2 linked regions of the Cellvibrio sp. PSBB006 genome follow. The protein of the gene in region 1 binds, or shares a complex with, the protein of each later gene. Links are inferred from orthologs where the notes say so. Each region holds a gene or a part of one and is shown in the gene's direction. Other genes may lie near its edges. The genes, in order: ssb and sbcB.

The links.
Region 2: the proteins of ssb (region 1) and sbcB are in contact, whole or in part, in a crystal structure (PDB 3C94), measured with the Escherichia coli proteins. The link is inferred for Cellvibrio sp. PSBB006 from one-to-one orthologs.

The regions. Positions count from the first base shown.
Region 1 is NZ_CP021382.1:2,169,988-2,179,928, reverse strand. What follows is about bases 348-3,199. They hold ssb (single-stranded DNA-binding protein), read left to right. Parts: upstream 348-1,422; coding sequence 1,423-1,977; downstream 1,978-3,199. Other genes in these bases: CBR65_RS08960 (AraC family transcriptional regulator), read left to right, coding at 2,965-3,199; CBR65_RS08965 (SDR family oxidoreductase), read right to left, coding at 2,055-2,789; CBR65_RS08975 (MFS transporter), read left to right, coding at 348-1,321. Also shown: more of CBR65_RS08975, read left to right, coding at 1-347; more of CBR65_RS08960, read left to right, coding at 3,200-3,861; CBR65_RS08955 (YhbY family RNA-binding protein), read right to left, coding at 3,887-4,189; ATP-dependent zinc metalloprotease FtsH, read left to right, coding at 4,593-6,512; folP (dihydropteroate synthase), read left to right, coding at 6,618-7,469; glmM (phosphoglucosamine mutase), read left to right, coding at 7,558-8,895; tpiA (triose-phosphate isomerase), read left to right, coding at 9,043-9,807; preprotein translocase subunit SecG, read left to right, coding at 9,874-9,941. UniProt on the Escherichia coli protein: Plays an important role in DNA replication, recombination and repair. Binds to ssDNA and to an array of partner proteins to recruit them to their sites of action during DNA metabolism. Acts as a sliding platform that migrates on DNA via reptation.
Region 2 is NZ_CP021382.1:1,948,111-1,958,144, reverse strand. Bases 3,692-6,636 are described here. They hold sbcB (exodeoxyribonuclease I), read left to right. Parts: upstream 3,692-4,395; coding sequence 4,396-5,877; downstream 5,878-6,636. Other genes in these bases: CBR65_RS08065 (methyl-accepting chemotaxis protein), read left to right, coding at 6,172-6,636; can (carbonate dehydratase), read right to left, coding at 3,692-4,264. In the rest of the region: sodB (superoxide dismutase [Fe]), read left to right, coding at 1-323; CBR65_RS08090 (hypothetical protein), read left to right, coding at 557-1,327; CBR65_RS08085 (fumarate hydratase), read left to right, coding at 1,536-3,056; CBR65_RS08080 (4a-hydroxytetrahydrobiopterin dehydratase), read left to right, coding at 3,219-3,590; more of can, read right to left, coding at 3,635-3,691; more of CBR65_RS08065, read left to right, coding at 6,637-8,070; CBR65_RS08060 (substrate-binding domain-containing protein), read left to right, coding at 8,306-10,030. UniProt on the Escherichia coli protein: Degrades single-stranded DNA (ssDNA) in a highly processive manner.

The DNA.
Region 1 (9,941 bases):
TTCTCTGGCTGCACTTTACTCATTCCGCATGTTCGGTCTGTTTATGTTGTTGCCGGTCCTCGCGTTGTACAGCTCTGACTACAGTGGTAGTACGCCGTTCCTTTTAGGGCTGGCGTTGGGCGCGTACGGCTTTAGCCAAGCTCTGCTGCAAATCCCCTTTGGTGTCTTGTCTGATCGCATTGGCCGCAAACCGGTGATTCTTGCCGGCTTTATCATCTTTGTTTTGGGGAGCGTTATTGCTGCTCAAGCCGAAACGGTAATGGAATTAATCATTGGCCGGTTCCTTCAGGGCGGTGGAGCTGTATCGGCGGCTGTGATGGCATTGCTGACCGATCTGACCTCTGAGGAAAACCGCACCAAAGCAATGGCGACTATTGGTGCATCCATCGGTGTTTCCTTTTCGATTGCACTGACGGTCGGCCCCTTGATGGCGGCATGGGCAGGTGTGTCCAGTATCTTTTGGTTGACGGCGATATTGGGTGTTGTGGGTATTTTCATCCTGTTCAAGGCTGTTCCGGCCGTGAGTGCGCCGCGACGGCAGCGTGAGGCCGGCGCAGTGCCAGCTTTGTTATGGCGTACTTTTAAGAATCCTGATTTATTACGCCTGAATTTCGGAATCTTTTCGCTACATTTTGTATTGATGGCCAACTTTATGGTGTTGCCGTTGATCCTTGAGCAGCAATTGAATATCGCGCGCAATTATCATGGCTTGCTGTATTTTCCTCTGCTGGCGGCAGCATTTGTCGTTATGTTGCCGTTTATCATTGTGGCCGAGAAGCGCCGCCAGATTAAACCGGTTTTTTTGGGCGCTGTGGCGTTACTGGTGTTGATGGAATTGATGCTGATGCGTGTGCCGCCCAATCTTCCTTTAACTTTGGTCGGGGTCTTCCTGTTTTTTGCTGCATTTAATTTACTTGAGGCGACCTTGCCCTCAATGGTCAGTAAGATTGCGCCGGCAGGAGCCAAGGGTACGGCCACCGGTATCTATGCCACCAGTCAGGTAATGGGCGTTTTTACTGGCGGAGCGATTGGTGGATGGATATTGCAGCACTGGGGTATGACAGCAGTTTTATCTGTCGCTGCCCTGGTTGGTTTGGCTTGGTTGGTTGTTGCGTGGTCCATGCGCCCGCCACGTTTCCTGGCCAGTGTACTTATTCCACTGAGAGGCCGGGATCCCCACATTGTCTCGGAGAAATTGCGGTCTGTAGAGGGTGTGGCTGAGGTGTTGGTAGTCGCCTCTGAAAATACGGTGTACCTCAAGGTTGATCCGCGTCTGGTTGACCGACAGGCGCTCACTGGCATTGTGGAAAACCAGGCTTGAATCTGGCGCTGTGGCCGTCGCGAGTGATAAAGTGGCAGCCGAATTTCATAGGGCAAATGTCGCCGTTGGCGAATACACGATAAATCAAGAGGAGAAGTTTCATGGCTCGTGGCATCAATAAAGTAATTCTGATTGGTAATGTGGGTCAGGACCCGGAAGTCAAATATATGCCGTCCGGTGGCGCGGTAACGAATATCAGTGTGGCAACCTCGGAAACCTGGAAAGACAAAAACACCGGGCAACCCCAGGAGCGTACTGAGTGGCACAGAGTCGTATTTTTTAATCGCCTCGGTGAAATAGCGGGCGAATATCTGCGTAAAGGCAGCAAGGTTTATATCGAAGGGTCCTTGCGCACCCGTAAATGGCAAGCGCAGGATGGCACAGACAGATACACCACCGAAATTGTCGCCAATGAGATGCAGATGCTCGATAGCCGCGGTGACAATTCCGGTAGCAGTATGGGGGGCGACTACGGCCAGGGTTACAATCAGGGTCAAAACTATAATCAGTCCAAGCCAGCGGCAAGTGGCCCGCAAGCAGCACCTCAACACGGTAATCAAGGTGGTGGTTATGCCTCCTCCGGGGCTGGGCAGGGTAATGCGCCCCAACAACCACCGGCAGGTTTTGACAGCTTTGATGACGATATTCCGTTTTAATGGATTCGAAATAAAAAAGCCCTGCTTAGCAGGGCTTTTTTATTGGTGGCTCAAATAAATTTATAACATCTGCTTGCCTAGAAGGCACTGATGGTTGGCCGCACGATAAGCTCATTCACATCTACACTGTCCGGTTGTGATACCGCATAGAGCACCGCTTGCGCGATAGCGTCCGGTGTCAGTGCCGCTTTACGCCATTCCTTAAGTTGACCTTTAGTGGCCTCATCGCTGATGTCATGGCCTAACTCCGTCTCCACAACGCCGGGACAAATCGTGGTGACGCGGATGTCCCTGGACTCCTGGCGCAGCCCTTCAGAAATTGCCCAGACAGCATATTTAGTGGCGCAGTAAACGGCACCCGTTGGAACCACCACATGGGCACCGATGGAAGCGGTATTGATAACATGGCCGCCGCCTTGCGCTTGCATGACGGGTAGACTGGCAGCGATACCATTCAAAACGCCGCGAATATTGATGTCGATCATGCGATTCCATTCATCTATTTTCAGTTCGCTCAGCGGGGAGAGCGGCATAACACCGGCATTATTGAAGATAACGTCGACCCGCCCGAAGGTATGCTGCGCAAAACTGATCAGGCTCTTCACGGCGTCCAGATCTGCCACGTCAACCGCCATGCACGCGGCTTCTCCGCCTTGATCACGGATTTCTGCAGCGATGTGTTCCAGCCTCTCGGTCCGGCGAGCGCCCAGAACGACTTTAGCCCCATGTTCTGCGAGCAAGCGGGCACTTGCTTCACCGATCCCACTGCTGGCGCCGGTGATTACTATAACTTTGTCTTGAACGTATTTCATAGCTGACTCCTTGGTGTGTAGTAACTGGTGGAGTCAGAGTAGGGGTTGCATGGCCTTTCGTTAATGCATGGATCTCCATAACCATTGCCTAATCCTCCATATCTGTTTGCCGGTCATTTATTTCCTCTGTAGGCTTTTGTAATCTCGATATCGTCTGGCAATAGAGGTAATCAATGTGGTGACTAATTGGCGGCAACCAGAGTTGATTCGGCTGATTGATAAATTCTCCGATGGTGATGGTATTCATCTGACCGCCATAGCAGGTTTGAAATGTATCAAGGCTACCGCCTTGAGCATGAAGATCCCGGTGGTGTATGAACCTTCTATTTGTTTGATTGTGCAGGGCGCCAAAGAAGTCATGCTGGGCGATGAGGTTTACCGCTACAGCCCATCGGAGTTTCTGGTGGTTTCTGTAGATCTGCCGGTAACCGGGCAGGTTGTCCTGGCGAGTGAAGAGATGCCGTACCTGAGTCTTCAGTTAGATCTCGACTTATGTGAGATCAGCGAACTCATTCCGGAAGTGAATTCTTATATTGAACCCCCGGCACTCAGCGCCCGTGGATTGTTTGTCGGTAATGCAGACGTAACGCTGGAGTATTCCCTTTTGCGTCTCGTTGAATTATTGGAAGCCCCGGAAGATATCCCATTCCTTGTACCCATGATCAAGCGTGAAATCTACTATCGATTATTGAAAGGGCCATATGGGCATCGAATAGTCCAGATGGCAGCCCAGGGTAGCAATATGCAGCGCATCTCGCAGGTCATTGAGTTCTTGAAACTTAATTTCGACAAGCCTGTTGGCATCGCACAAATGATTGATGTCGCCAATATGAGCCCCTCGTCATTTCATGCGCATTTTAAGGAGGTGACTGCCATGAGTCCTTTGCAGTATCAAAAACGCCTGCGGCTGCTAGAAGCGCGGCGAATGATGTTAGCGGAGGCCATAGATGCATCAAATGCGGCCTATCGAGTCGGCTATGAAAGTCCGTCACAATTCAGCCGCGAATACTCAAGAATGTTTGGCGCGCCCCCGATCCGTGATATTGAGAACATTCGCGCACGGGCGCACTGACAGCGGGATATGGGTGATCGGTAAATTAGCGATGGAGATTTGACAGCTTCGGGTTGGCCTTCTTATTAGCACGATAGAGCAAAACTATTTTGCCTATCTCCTGTATCAGTTCAACATGGGGCAAGGTCTGTAGTTGGGCAACCATTTCCTTGCGCTCTTCTCGATCAGCGATGGCGAGTTTAACTTTAATCAGCTCGTGATCATCCAGTGCACGGTTCAGCTCCTGTACAACGCCTTCGCTTAAACCATTGCCGGCCACGGTCACAATTGGGTTGAGCCGATGGCCAATGGTACGAAATTGCTTTTTGCGATCTGCGTTGATGGGCATACAATTACCTTAGAAAATCCGGGGGGTTAAAAAGCCGGTTATTGTAGCTCATGAGCTATCGATAGGGTTAATTAGATGAGGGCCGGGCTCCTTCCCTTGGGCTTGCAATGCGTCGGATGGCCCCCACTATGAGCGGATGACACAATTACAGCTGCCAACCAATGCAATTGATGGTGATAGGTGAAACCAATTGGCGGGCGGATGGCCAAAGCTTTTGGCAAGTCTCTCTCGGTCGTCAATAGAGAAACCCCCTGCTGGAACATTGTGTAATTTATTGTTAATTAGCCCGGAATTTTGCAAATCATCGTCTTGCTATTAGGTGTGTCTGTTGATCTTCCACACTATACTGGTACAACAACGCGAATATTTTTGATGTGCGACTGAGGAAGCGTCCTTGAACGATATGACAAAAAATCTGATTTTATGGCTGGTCATCGCTGTGGTCCTGTTCAGCGTGTTTGAAAACTTCAACAAGACCTCCAGCAACGAGAGCTTGAGTTACTCCGAGTTCATCCTCGCGGTAAAAGACAATCGCGTGCGGGAAGTGACCATTGATGGCCTGACCATCGACGGCCTGTACACCAACAACAGTCCCTTTAAAACCATTCGTCCTAATATTCAGGACCCCAAGCTTATAGACGACTTGTTAAATCATAATGTCGCCGTTAAAGGCCGTGAAATCGAACAACCCAGCCTGTGGCACCAATTATTGGTCGCCAGCTTCCCTATTCTGATCATCATCGCGGTATTTCTGTTTTTTATGCGCCAGATGCAAGGTGGGGGTGGTGGCCGTGGCGGCCCGATGAGCTTCGGTAAGAGTAAGGCGCGCTTACTGGGTGAAGACCAAATCAAGACCAGCTTTGCCGATGTGGCTGGTGTGGATGAAGCCAAAGAGGAAGTGCAGGAACTGGTTGAATACCTCCGTGACCCGTCAAAATTCCAGCGTCTGGGTGGTAAAATTCCGCGCGGCGTACTGATGGTCGGCCCACCGGGTACCGGTAAAACCCTGTTGGCAAAGGCTATTGCGGGAGAGGCGAAAGTACCTTTCTTCTCGATTTCCGGTTCTGACTTTGTGGAAATGTTTGTGGGCGTGGGTGCATCCCGCGTGCGCGATATGTTCGACCAGGCCAAGAAACAGGCTCCCTGCATTATCTTCATTGATGAGATCGATGCTGTCGGTCGCCATCGTGGTGGTGGCCATGGCGGCGGTCATGATGAACGTGAGCAAACCTTGAACCAGCTATTGGTCGAGATGGACGGTTTTGAAGGCAATGATGGTGTCATCATCATTGCGGCAACCAACCGTGCGGATGTCCTGGATCGTGCTCTTTTACGTCCGGGTCGTTTTGATCGTCAGGTATTTGTAGGTTTGCCGGATATTCGTGGTCGCGAGCAAATCCTCAAGGTTCATATGCGTAAAGTGCCGATTGACGAACGAGTAAGCGCCTCGGTTATTGCTCGCGGTACACCGGGTTTTTCCGGTGCGGATTTAGCTAACCTGGTTAATGAGGCAGCATTGTTTGCGGCACGCGGCAACAAGCGGCTCGTGACAATGGAGGATTTTGAGAAGGCGCGCGATAAGATCATGATGGGCGCTGAGCGTCGTACCATGGTGATGAGCGAGAAAGAAAAGGAAAACACTGCCTATCACGAAGCCGGTCACGCGATTGTGGCGCGGCTTGTACCGGAGCACGATCCGGTCCATAAGGTAACGATTATTCCGCGGGGGCGTGCATTGGGGGTGACCCAATTCTTGCCGGAAGCCGATAAATACAGCATGAGCAAGCGCTCACTTGAATCGAGCATCTGTACCTTGTTTGGTGGCCGTATCGCAGAAGAAATGACTTTAGGCTTCGACGGGATTACCACCGGTGCCTCAAATGATATCGAGCGTGCTACTGATCTGGCGCGTCGGATGGTTACAAAGTGGGGCTTATCGACCAAGTTGGGTCCGCTTCATTATGGTGAGGATGAAGGTGCTTACCCGGGAATGTCTTCCCAGCAGTATTCTGATGAAACCTCCAAATTGATTGATGAGGAAGTCCGTCGGATTATTGATGAATGTTATACCCGTGCGGAAAAAATCCTGGAAGATAACCGCGATATTCTGGAAGCGATGAAGGATGCCTTGATGGAGTACGAGACCATCGACTCTGAACAGGTTGATGATCTGATGGCCCGTCGCAAAGTCCGCCCACCACGGGATTGGCATGATGATGACTTCAACGGTCATTTGCGTCCCAAAGATACGGCGGGAGAGGGTAAAAAGAATTCAGACGAGAATCCTGCCGGCCCCATTGGCGGTCCCGCTAAAGATCACTAACTGCCACAAATTCACTGACGATAACCCCGGGCTTGCTCCGGGGTTGTTTTTTTATAGTGCAGCCATTAAAACTCAGCTCATTTGTTTTGCTTTCCGAGGTTCTAGATGCAACTCCTTTGCGGTACCCGGCGGCTCGATGTAAGCAGGCCGGTCGTCATGGGTATTCTCAATACGACTCCCGACTCCTTTTCGGATGGTGGCAATTATTATCGCGATAACCGTTTGGCGTTGGATCTGGCCGTGCAAAAGGGTGCGCAGATGCTGGCGGAAGGTGCACAAGTGATTGACGTGGGCGGAGAGTCGACCCGCCCAGGTGCCAAGCCGGTATCTGAGCAGGAGGAACTGGATCGTGTGGTGCCGGTGGTAGAAATCCTGGTGCGTGAATTGGGCGCTATCGTTTCGATTGATACCAGTACCGCCAGTGTTATCCGTGAATCTGCTGCGGTTGGTGCTGGGATTATCAATGATGTACGCGCATTGCAGCGCGAGGGCGCACTCGCGGCGGCGGCGGCGAGTGGCTTGCCGGTCTGTCTTATGCATATGCAGGGTGAGCCGGGCAATATGCAAGAGCGTCCTGCTTACCATGATGTCGTCGTTGAAGTGAAAGATTTTCTTCTGGCTAGGGTGGATGCGTGCTGTGTTGCGGGCATTTCCGCTGAACGAATTATTCTCGATCCGGGATTCGGGTTTGGAAAAACCCTGGAGCACAATCTCACACTCTTGGCCCGGCTGGCGGAAGTGCAGGCATTAGGCTATCCCGTGCTGGCAGGGCTTTCACGAAAATCCATGTTGGCCGCGCTGCTCAAACGTGACGTTCATGAACGTCTACCGGGAAGTCTGGCGCTGGCGCTGGCGGCGGCTGAGCGCGGAGCAGCCATCATCCGTGTCCATGATGTGGCTGCAACGGTAGATGCGCTGAGCGTCATGGCCGCTATCAATCAAATTAAAAATAACTGAAAAAAACCTGCAGTATTGCGTAAAATGCTGCCCCACTTTCTACTACATCATACTTACCGAACATAAAGGTGAACGGAGTCTGGCATCTATGACGCGCAAATATTTTGGCACCGACGGCATTCGTGGTCTGGTTGGTGAGTTTCCCATTACCCCAGACTTCATGCTCAAACTGGGGTGGGCGGCGGGCTGTGTGCTGATGGATCGTTTTTCCGGGCCGAATATGATTCTGATCGGTAAAGATACGCGGATCTCCGGTTACATGTTTGAATCGGCCCTTCAGGCGGGGCTTATCAATGCGGGAGTTGATGTCGGATTGCTTGGCCCTATGCCCACTCCCGGTGTGGCCTATCTGACGCGCACATTTCAGGCCCAGGCCGGGATAGTGATCAGCGCCTCCCACAACAGTTATGTCGACAACGGCATCAAATTTTTCAGTGGCAATGGCACCAAGCTGCCTGACGATATCGAATTGTTGATTGAAGAACAGCTGGAAAAGCCCATGGTGACGGCGGAACGTCTGGGCAAGGCGCGGCGTATTACCGATGCATCCGGCCGTTATATTGAATTTTGCAAAGGCACCATGCCCTGGGGGTTCAATTTGCAAGGGCTGCAGATTGTGCTGGATTGTGCCCACGGCGCGACCTACAACATCGCTCCTAGCGTGTTTACCGAGCTGGGTGCCAAAGTGGTCCCATTATTTGTTGAGCCTAACGGGACCAACATCAACCGCAGTTGCGGCTCTACCAAACCAGAAGCGCTACAGGAACACGTTGTCGAAGTCGGTGCGGATCTGGGTATTGCCTTTGATGGCGATGGTGATCGGGTTATTTTCGTCGATCATAAAGGCGAATTAGTGGATGGCGATGAGCTGCTGTACATCGTCGCTGCGCATCAGCAGCAATACGGTGGCGGATGTGACGGGGTTGCCGGAACGCTGATGAGTAACTTTGGCTTTGAATTGGGACTCAAAGAATTGGGTGTTCCTTTCGGTCGCGCCAAGGTAGGAGATCGGTATGTCATTGAGATGATGCGCGATAAAGGTTGGTCGCTCGGTGGTGAAAATTCCGGTCATATTGTTTGCAGCAATGTGACAACCACAGGTGACGGCATTATTGCGGCATTGCAGGTATTGTTGGCCATTACCACCTTGGGTGTCCCTCTTCACAAAGCCAAGAAGGGTATGCAGAAGTTGCCGCAAACCATGATTAACGTTCATATGGCGAAGCGAATTGACGTTAATGCTGACGCAACGATCCAAAGTGCCGTTGCCCAAATTGAGGGCAGGCTGGCGGGCACGGGCAGGGTATTGTTGCGTCCCTCCGGTACAGAGCCGGTAGTGCGCGTCATGGTAGAAGGGCAAAATAAAAATCAGGTCAAAGAGTTGGCCCAGGAGTTGGCTTCGGTGGTTGAGACTGTTTTGAACTAAGCTTCAAAACAGGAAGGGTTTGAATCGGCAACAAATCGAATGACTCGACCATAAACTGATAGAAAGTTGGGCGTGGCCGTTAAAAATGGGATTGTATGTTCAACCCATCTTAGCTAACATTAGCGCCCGCTTTGGGGGAGGTATTGCTTGAACAAGGCAAATAACACCAAGCGTCGCCAGTTGGTTGTAGGCAACTGGAAAATGAATGGCAGCCAGCGCATCAACGCTGAACTGTTAGCCAAGGTAGTAAGCGGTTGGCAGGGTAAGCGCGAGGCTGAAGTTGCAGTCTGTCCACCCTTCCCCTACCTTCAACACACACTGGAGTTGCTCGCCCCATCCGCTATTGTGCTGGGTGCGCAGAGTGTGAGTGAGCACGAAAGTGGTGCGTACACGGGTGAAGTTTCTGCCCGGATGCTGGCCGAGTGGCAGTGCCGTTACGTCATCGTTGGCCATAACGAACGCCGCCGGATGCAGCAGGAATCTGATATTCAGGTTGCACAGAAGTTCATTGCAGTACAGCGTGAACAATTGATCCCCATCCTTTGTGTCGGGGAGTCTCTGGAGCAGCGTGAAACCGGTCAGGCATTAGCCGTCATTCATCGGCAACTGAATGCGGTTGTCGAGTTGGTCGGATGTGATGCTTTTGAGCGCGCCGTAGTCGCCTATGAGCCGGTCTGGGCGGTAGGTACAGGTAAGACAGCAACACCGCAACAAGCGCAGGAAGTTCATCATTTTATTCGTGAACTTCTAGGTGATGTGGGACAGCGGGTTCGTATTTTGTATGGTGGCAGCGTTAAGGCCAATAATGCAGCCCAGCTTTTTGCCATGGCGGATATTGATGGAGCCTTACTCGGTGGGGCTTCGTTGGATGCCGAAGAATTTTTAAGTATTTGTCGAGCAGCGGATGTATAAAACCTGCTAGATACAGCAACTGAACATCAGGTTTTGGTATCAGTTGTTCAATCAGAGAGCATAACAATGGAAAAAATTATTCTTGTTATTCATGTGTTGACAGCACTGGCAATTATTGCCTTTATTCTGCTGCA
Region 2 (10,034 bases), 230 kb from region 1 along the record:
AAGCCACCGGTGCCGTAGCTGAAGCCATCAACAAGGCATTTGGCTCCTTCGATAAGTTCAAGGAAGAGTTCACCAACTCGGCTATCAATAATTTTGGTTCTGCCTGGACCTGGTTGGTAAAGAAAGCCGATGGCAGTGTAGCTATCGTTAACACCAGCAATGCGCAAACTCCGCTGACAGACGCTTCTGTCAAAGCCATCCTGACAGTGGATGTGTGGGAGCATGCGTACTACATTGACTATCGCAATTCTCGTCCCAATTACCTGAATGCTTTCTGGTCTTTGGTTAACTGGGAATTTGTTAACGCCAAATACGCTGAATAAGCGTTTCGGGTGTGATAAAAAATCAGGCTTTCGGGCCTGATTTTTTTTGCAACCAGACTGTGTCGTCAGTGTCTTACGGCGGTAAATATAGGGTATTACCAGTTAACATCCTGATATGTAATTTGTCGTTCAACTTTTTTTCCCCCGCCATACCTGCTATAAAATGCAGCCTTTATTTGGCTTGCTGCTATTGGCGGGCTTCATCATCAGTTTCCCCCGGGTAATCGCAGATTATGGAACGTAAAGAACCAACCTTGTCTGGTCATGCCTCTGTACCCGAGCGCGATGAACCTATCACGCGCCGTGCAGCGGTAGATACCTCTCGACCCTCTCGCCCACAGACGCCTGCGGCTCCCGCGCCAGCTCCGTCATCAGGCACCAGTCCACTAGCAATCATCGCGCTCTTGCTGGCATTGGCTGGTGTGGCTATCGGGGGCTTCTTTGGTTGGAAATTAACGGAGGCCCAGGCTCTGCTGCAGCAGGCTGAGGCCCGTATTGCTGATCTGGAAGGGCGTTTGAGCGTAACCTCGGACGAATCCAGCCAATCGCTTACGCAGGTGGATGCCAAGCTTAAGTGGGTAGACTCAGAGATCCGCAAATTGTGGGGTATTTCGAATGATGTAAACCGCAAGGCGATTGCCGCCAATAAAGAAAATATCGCCAGTCTGGCCAAAGAGTTGGCCGCTGCCAAAAAAGATGCGAGTGAAGCCAACGCCACGGCAGCTAGCCTCAATACGCAGTTGGCGGCCAATAAAGCGGCAGTTGACGATGCCATAGCCAAGATTGATTCAGCCGTCCTCAGCATTGCAGAGCAGGGCAAGCGTTTGCAGGATTTTACCGAACAGGTTGACCGGGTAGACGGCCAGCTGAGTTCGTTGCAGGCACTGCAGCAAAAGGTTCGTACCAACGAGGAGGCTATCGCGGCTATCGACGCTTACCGTCGCACGATCAATCGCGATATCCTGGAGCTCAAGCAGCGCATCGGCGCGGCCCCCGCGAACTGATCAGCAAGCAGAAAATCCTTATGAGAGGCCGGAAAATTCACGTTTTCCGGCCTTTTTTATGGTGCATGGACGGATACCTTGCTACATCATTCTGTTTATGTTGGTGTAGAATTGCCGCCCGAATTCCATCCCAAAAAGCCCTCAGAGCTTCAACCTGCCGCGTTGAGTTGATATCGAGCTCACGCACACAGTTAACAGAGAAACTGCTATGCCAACCGTGATTCGTCAGCAAGACCTGATCGACAGCGTTGCCGATGCGCTGCAATTCATCTCTTATTATCACCCCGTCGATTTTATCCAGGCCGTTCATCAGGCCTATGAACGCGAAGCGAACCAAGCCGCCAAAGACGCTATGGCGCAAATCCTGATCAATTCCCGTATGTGCGCCATCGGCCATCGCCCGATTTGCCAGGACACAGGTATCGTTACCGTTTTCGTGACTGTGGGTATGGATGTGCAATGGGATGCGCAAATGAGTCTGACCGACATGGTCAACGAAGGTGTGCGCCGCGCCTATATGCAACCCGATAACGTTTTACGTGCCTCCATTCTGGCGGACCCGGACGGCGCTCGTAAAAATACCGGCGACAATACCCCGGCAGTGATCCACTACAACATCGTCCCCGGCAACACAGTAGATGTGCACGTAGCGGCCAAGGGCGGCGGTTCTGAAGCCAAGACCAAATTCGCGATGCTCAATCCCTCGGATTCAGTCGTGGATTGGGTGTTGGAGATGGTGCCCAAGATGGGCGCTGGCTGGTGCCCGCCGGGTATGCTCGGTATCGGTATTGGCGGCACGGCGGAAAAAGCGATGTTGCTGGCCAAAGAAGCGCTGCTTGATCCGGTGGATATCCAGGCGCTACAGGCGCGCGGTGCCAGCAATCGCGCGGAAGAGTTGCGCATTGAGCTCTATGACAAGGTGAATCGCCTCGGTATCGGCGCCCAGGGCCTGGGTGGTTTAACCACGGTGCTGGATGTGAAGGTCAAGGATTACCCGACCCATGCCGCCAACAAAGCCGTCGCCATCATCCCCAACTGCGCCGCTACCCGTCACGCGCATTTCACACTGGATGGCTCAGGTCCGGCATTGCAAACCCCGCCGTCGCTGGAAGATTATCCGGACATTTCCTGGGAAGTCGGCGAGGGTGTGCGTCGCGTTAACCTGGATACCCTAACTCCGGAAGAGGTGCAAACCTGGAAAACCGGCGAGACGATCTTGCTGTCTGGCAAGATGCTGACCGGTCGCGATGCCGCCCATAAGAAGATGACTGACTTGTTGGCGAAAGGCGAACCCTTGCCGGTGGACCTGAAAGGCCGCTTTATCTATTACGTTGGCCCGGTTGATCCGGTGCGTGATGAAGTTGTTGGGCCGGCGGGCCCCACTACCGCTACGCGGATGGACAAATTCACCCGCACCATGCTGGAAAAAACCGGCTTGCTGGGCATGATCGGCAAATCGGAACGCGGCCCCGCCGCCATTGATGCCATTCGCGATCATCAATCGGTGTATCTGATGGCTGTGGGTGGTGCTGCCTATCTGGTGGCCCAGGCGATCAAATCCTCCAAAGTACTGGGCTTTCCGGAACTGGGTATGGAGGCCATCTACGAGTTTGACGTTAAGGATATGCCAGTGACGGTTGCGGTGGATTCCCGGGGTGAATCGGTACACATTACCGGCCCGCAGGTCTGGAAAGCGAAGATCGAAGAGGGTGTGGTCAATATCGTATAAGGCATCAAACTTTCCCAATGCATAAAAAAGCCGGATTTTATTCCGGCTTTTTTATGCCACTGCTGATTCTACCGCTATACCAAACTCTTTCAGGGGTATGCAGTCCAACCCAAGGCATCTGTCACTGCAAACATCATGAATACCTAACGAAAGGGGGCTTCAATGAATTCGACTTCCCATAAACCGATCGCCGATGAAATCTGCGAAGCCTGTCGCGCCGATGCGCCACGCCTGACGGAAAAAGAAATCCATGATCTGCAAGAGGAAATCCCGCAGTGGCAGGTTATTCGGCGAGAGGACATTCCGCTGTTGGTGCGTGAATACACCTTTAAAAATTTCTTCCAGGCGTTGGCGTTCACCAATTTGGTGGGGCGTCTTGCGGAAAGTATGAATCACCACCCGGCCCTATTGACGGAATGGGGCAATGTTCGTGTTGAATGGTGGACGCACAAGATCAAAGGCTTGCATCGAAATGATTTTGTGATGGCAGCCAAGACAGAGCGTTTGTATGAAGCGCGGGATTGGGAAAAATAAATGCCCGTCATTAATCACGGGCATTTATTCAGAAGCGTATTAAATCAATACACCCGATACTGCTCAGGCACTTGATCAACAGAGCTGATCGGCTCCATCAAGTTGCGCACCCGGCCGTCGTGGATACCGTAGATCCAACCGTGAATGGTCAGTTCCTGCCCGCGTTTCCAGGCATTTTGAATAATATTGGTATGCGATACATTCGCTACCTGCTGCTTGACGTTTAGCTCACATAATTGATTGAGCTGTTCAGTGGGATCACCGATACCGTCGATCAATTCCTTATGGGTGTAATACACGTCGCGGATAGCGCGCACCCAATAATCCACCAATCCCAACTGGCGTCCTTCCAGAGCGGCTTTCACACCACCGCAGCCGTAGTGACCGGTGACCATGATGTGTTTCACCTTGAGGAACTCCACCGCAAACTGCATAACGGACATGCAGTTCAAATCCGTGTGGATCACAATGTTGGCCACATTGCGGTGCACGAAGAGTTCACCGGGCATGAGATCAACAATTTCGTTGGCGGGGACGCGGCTGTCGGAACAACCTATCCATAGATACTCAGGGGCTTGTTGTTTGGCGAGGGCTTCAAAGAAACCGGGTTGTTCTTTCTGGATTTTTTCCGCCCAGCGGGCGTTGTTTTCGAAAAGATGGTTCAAATCAGTCATGGCAATCTCTGTCAGCTGTTAACCCGGGCCGCAGTATATGCAATTGCTTTTGCGTGACCAAGCACTTCGGGTTTTTATTTTGGGCTGGAATGTTACAGTGGCGCCATCGAAGGAACAGGAGCCGGGGCCACGTGAATACTAACAACCCATCGAAAACCCAGTCCAACACCCTCTACTGGCATGACTATGAAACCTGGGGTGAAGTGCCTGCCCGGGATCGCCCGTCGCAGTTTGCGGGAGTGCGCACCGATGAGGACCTCAATATCATCGGCGAGCCGCTGATGCTCTACTGCCAACCGGCGCCGGATTGCCTGCCCAAGCCCGATGCCTGCCTGATCACCGGACTGACGCCGCAAGTCGCTCTGGAGAAAGGCGTGCCGGAGCATCAATTCGTTGCTGCCATCGCCGCCGAGTTGGGTGAACCGGGTACCTGCGGCGTGGGTTATAACTCGATTCGCTTCGACGATGAAGTCACGCGCTACGCGCTCTACCGCAATTTCTATGATCCCTATGAGCGCGAGTGGCGCAACGGCAATTCGCGCTGGGACATCATCGATATGGTGCGCATGACCCGCGCCCTGCGGCCCGAGGGTATCCAGTGGCCCGATTACGAGGATGGCCGCCCGTGTTTTCGGCTGGAGATGCTGACCGCTGCCAATAATCTGAACCATGAAGCGGCCCACGATGCGCTCTCCGACGTGCTCGCTACCATCGCTATCGCTCGTCTGATCAAGGAAAAGCAGCCGAAACTCTATGACTACGCTTATCGGCTGCGCGATAAACGCTTTGCCGGCAACCTTATCAACATTGATGAGTGCAAACCGATACTGCACATTTCGTCCAAATTTCCCAATGAAAACGGCAACGCGGCGCTGGTGGTGCCCCTGGCATTCCATCCGACAAACAAAAACAGCGTTATCGTGTTCAACCTGGCATCTGACCCGAGTGATTTGCTGCGTCTGCCGGTTGATGCCTTGCGGCGACGGTTGTTTGTCCGCCGTGAAGACCTGGCAGAGGGTGAGGAGCGGTTGGCATTAAAGGAAGTCCACCTCAACAAGACGCCCATGCTGTTGCCCCCTAATATGCTGGATGAAGCCACAGCACAGCGTCTGGGACTTGATCGCGGTGCAAACGAACGCCATTGGCAAGTACTCGTTAACCTGACGCTCCAGGAACAGCAGGCGCTACGTGGCAAGTTAATGGCGTTATATGGCGAACAGGTATTTGCCGAGCAGAGCGATCCGGAGCAGATGCTCTACAGCGGTGGTTTTTTTGATGACCATGACAAACGCCTGATGCAGAAGATTCGCGCTATGTCAGCGCAAGATCTGGCCACAGCAAGTTTGCCCTTCAAAGACACGCGATTAGCGGAACTGTTATTTCGCTATCGCGCGCGCAATTTCCCTTCCAGTTTGAACCCCACAGAGTCACAACGCTGGCGTGAGTTTTGTCGCTGGCGCCTCACCAATCCCGAGGCTGGAGCCGGTATCGTGTGGGACCAATTCCAGCAACGTATGGCAGAGCTGTCGGCAGAGGAGCTGACGACGTCCCAGCGGCAGCTGCTAAAGGATTTGGCGAACTATGCCGATAGCCTGATCAAACGTGTTCAGTAGGTGCCAAGCGCACATTCAGTAAACCATCATGCTGTAGACAAAAAGACGGTAAATTTTTGCTGGCACATTAATCTTCATGCAAAAGCTTTGCTATGCTGAATAAAAGCCCCGCGTTTTTAGTGATAAAAATTATGTTTAAAAGGATTTGTTCTAATAAGGGCAAAACTTTTACCAAAATAGACTATTAATTAAATAACCGGTCCACCAGACCGGCACCCATAAAAGTCAAAACAACATAATAATCAGCCGCTCATGACTAACGAGAGGCTTCTAAAGCGCACTGTTGGAGGCTGTATGTCAGCAAGATGGTCATTAAGAAAAAAAATAAGTGCCTCGGTAGCGGTATCCCTTGTTCTTGTTGGCTGCGCTGTTGCCTGGTTGTCCTACTCCTCCGCCATGACACAGATGGAAGCCAACATCGCCCAACAGGTGAAAGGCATCTCAGCCACCTTTACCAAGTACGTCGGTGACTGGTTTGCTGCCAAAGGTAAAGCGTTGGAAAGTTTTCCCGCCGAGGCGGATGAAAGTCGCTACAACGCGCACCTGGTGCAGTTACGTATCTCGGCCGATGTCGACAATGTCTTCCTCGCCTTTGCTGACGGTTCACTGGTGAATGCCAACAACCTGCAAATGGCGGCGGACAACAGTGACCCCCGTGTGTGGAGTTGGTACATCAACGCCACCAAAAATCCCCGCAAAACCGTCGTGGAAAATCCCTCGGTGGCATCCGCCACCGGTAAAAATGTCGTGTCCCTTGGACGCGCGGTGTTGAACCCGGATGGCAGCATCAAGGGTATCCTGGGGGTGGACGTAGTGCTTGATAATATCGTGCAGCAATTGCGCGATATTGAATTACCCGGCGATGGTGAAATGTTTATTGCCACCCGTAAAAACACCGTCTTCGCCCACCGCGATCAAAGCCTGTTAAACAAACCCCTGACCGATGTTGCGCCGGAGCTGACCCAATCGACAGTAGAAAAATTATTACAAGGCCAACAAGCCTCTACTCTGATTACCGTTGATGGACGCACCAAACAAATCTTCGCCGACCCGGTTGCTGACTCTGATCTGGTACTGGTGATGTTGTTGGATCGTGAAGCGCTGGTGGGTCCGGTGCAATCCACATTGATTGGTCAAATGATGGCGACCTTGTTATTGCTGGTGGCGACGTTGATTGGCATCAATTGGCTTAACGGGCGTTTACTGCAGCCGCTACATAACGTTTCGGATTCTCTCTCTGAAATTGCGTCCGGTGATGGGGATTTGTCGCGTCGGTTACCAGTGACCTCGAACGATGAAGTAGGGCAATTAGCGGCGAACTTCAATTTGTTTGTCGATCACATGCACGACTTGGTCGAACACATTCGCGGCCAGGCCAATGAGCTGCGCGATAACGCGCGCTCAACAGCGGAGCGTGCGGTGCACTCAGTGCGTGAACTGGGCATGCAGCAGGAACAGATTGGTATGGTGACCGAGTCCATGACCGAAATGACCAATGCGACCCAGGAAATTGCGCATCACGCGGAACGCACGGCCACCTCGGTTGATGAATCGGTGTCCAGCGCTGAACACGGAAAAACCCAGGTGGATAAAACCCGCGACTCGATTTTTGTGTTGGCAGAAAAGGTGGAGCAGGCAGGTAGTGTTATTTCGAATTTGAACGAGCACGCACAAAAAATCAGCGGCATTCTTGCCACGATACAAGGCATTGCCGAACAAACCAATTTGCTCGCATTGAACGCGGCCATTGAAGCCGCGCGCGCCGGTGAACCGGGGCGCGGTTTTGCAGTGGTTGCCGATGAGGTGCGGGTATTGTCGCAACGCACGCATGCCAGTACCGAAGAGATTCAGTCGATGATTTCGTCACTGCAAGCAACAGCGCAGAACGCGGTGTCGATCATGGATGACAGTCGTAAGCTGGCGACAGGCAGTGTGACCAATGCGGACAATGCATCGCAATCGCTTAATAAAATTAATGAGGCTGTCGGTGTGATCAGTAGTATGGCTTCGCAGATCGCTACAGCGGCGGAGGAGCAAAGTCATGTGGTGCAGGAGGTGCTTAAGAATATGACGGCGATCAAGCATGTAGCGGATGGTCTGGCGACGGATGCGCAATCCGGCGAGGCGCGGGCGAAGGTGTTGGAGGATCACTCGCGTGCATTGAGTGATAAAGTGGCTACTTTTACGTTGTGAGATTTTAATGATTTTCATACGGGTGCTTCGAAAGTCGTTTGTTGTTAGCCTGTGTATTTAGAAAACGCATACATACATCCTTGTAGCTCCCTCAAGTCATCCCTGACTTGAGGGTTTCTAAATACACAGGCTAACAACAAACTTGTATTGTGCGAATATCTGTCCCTTTCCTGCAATATCCCTGTCACCAAACCACGCTATAAATGCCCCTTTTCTTTTGGATAGGGGCGAGCAGATGATCACCACGGCGAAACAGGGGCGCGGCCCCAAGCACTTCAATGTCACCTTGGTGGATCGGTTGTGGAATTTAAAGCGCCTGTGCGAGAGCGAATTCAAGCTGCATATTCCGCTAAATATGGTGCTTAAAGACGAGGCCTATCGCGAAGAGTTGCTGGAGAAAGCGCTCAAATTAAATCATGAAGAGCTAACTAACCTGGTGTGGGAAATTCGCCAGCTGGAGGATGACCAGGTCTCTGCTGAGGGGGTTGGTCGTGGTAAGAGTCTGCAAGTCAAAGAAAAGAAAAAGTATTGGTTAAAATTAACACCGTTGGCCAGCGTAGCCGTGGGGCTGGTGGTGTTTCTGGCGGGTTTTTTGTTTCGTTCGGTGATGCCTGGTGGCGACGGTATTCACTGGTTGGCGCAATCAGCAGTGGCACAAAAAAATTCCGCACCGACGACGGTTCAGCCAACGCCGGTCGTTGCATCGAATCAACCTTTGTTTCGTCTGCACGGTTCCAATACCGTCGGTGAGAAGCTGGCACCGCGCCTGGTTTCTGCTTATTTGACGGAGAAGGGGGCTACCGCGATTAAGACAGAAGTCGGTGATAATCCGGTAGAGAAAATAGTTAGCGGTTTGCTTGAGGGTAAAAAAGTATTTGTAGAAATTCATGCGCACGGTTCGAGCACCGCGTTTGAAGGTTTGCGCAACAGCGCTGCGGATATTGGCATGTCATCGCGGCGAATCAAGGATGAAGAGCTGCAAGCGTTACAAGCGCAATATGGCGATCTCGCTCATGGCGGGAGTGAGCATGTGATCGGGCTGGATGGGTTGGCGATCATTACTCATCCGGGAAATGCTATTGCGACATTGTCCCTGCAACAATTGGTCGCCATTTTCTCTGGTGCTGTCACCAATTGGTCGCAACTGGGTGGCAGTGATATACCGATCACGCTTTATGCACGCGACGAAAATTCTGGTACCTGGGATACCTTTAAAAGTCTTGTGCTGGCTCCGCGTCAGTCCAAACTGGCAGCGGATGCCAAGCGCTACGAGTCCAGTACCGGTTTGGCGGATGACGTGGCGAAAGATCCGGGTGCTATCGGATTTATCGGTTTGCCTTATGTGCGTCAGGCGAAGCTGTTAGCCATTTCGGAATCGGATGAACATCTTGCCATTATTCCCACTCACTTTACGGTAGGGACCGAAGATTACCCGCTGGCGCGACGCTTATACTTTTATACGCCGCAACTGAATGCCAACCCTTTTGCGCGTGAGTTCGCTAACTTCAGCGTGCAGGAAGATGCCCAGGCGATTGTGGAAAAGATCGGTTTGGTATCGCAAAACATCACCACCGGAAAAGCCTTCGATAAAACCTTTTACCCTCCGCTGGTGCGCGAACTGACCACACACTCTGAGCGGCTCTCCATTAATTTTCGCTTTAAAAGCGGCAGCGATGAACTGGACAGTAAAGCCCTGCGTGATATTGATCGGCTGGTGAAGTACATGGAACAGAACGCGCCCAAGCGTGTGCAGCTGTTTGGCTTTTCCGACAGCGAGGGTGACGAGGTTTCCAGCCAGGAACTGTCGCTCCAGCGTGCGCGCGTTGTGGAACAGGCTTTGATTGCACGCGGCGTTTATCCGCTATTAACCAAAGGGCTGGGCGATGCGGCGCCGTTGGCCAGCAGTGAAACCCCATCCGGTCGCAATATGAATCGCCGCGTCGAGGTGTGGACGCTCTGATAGG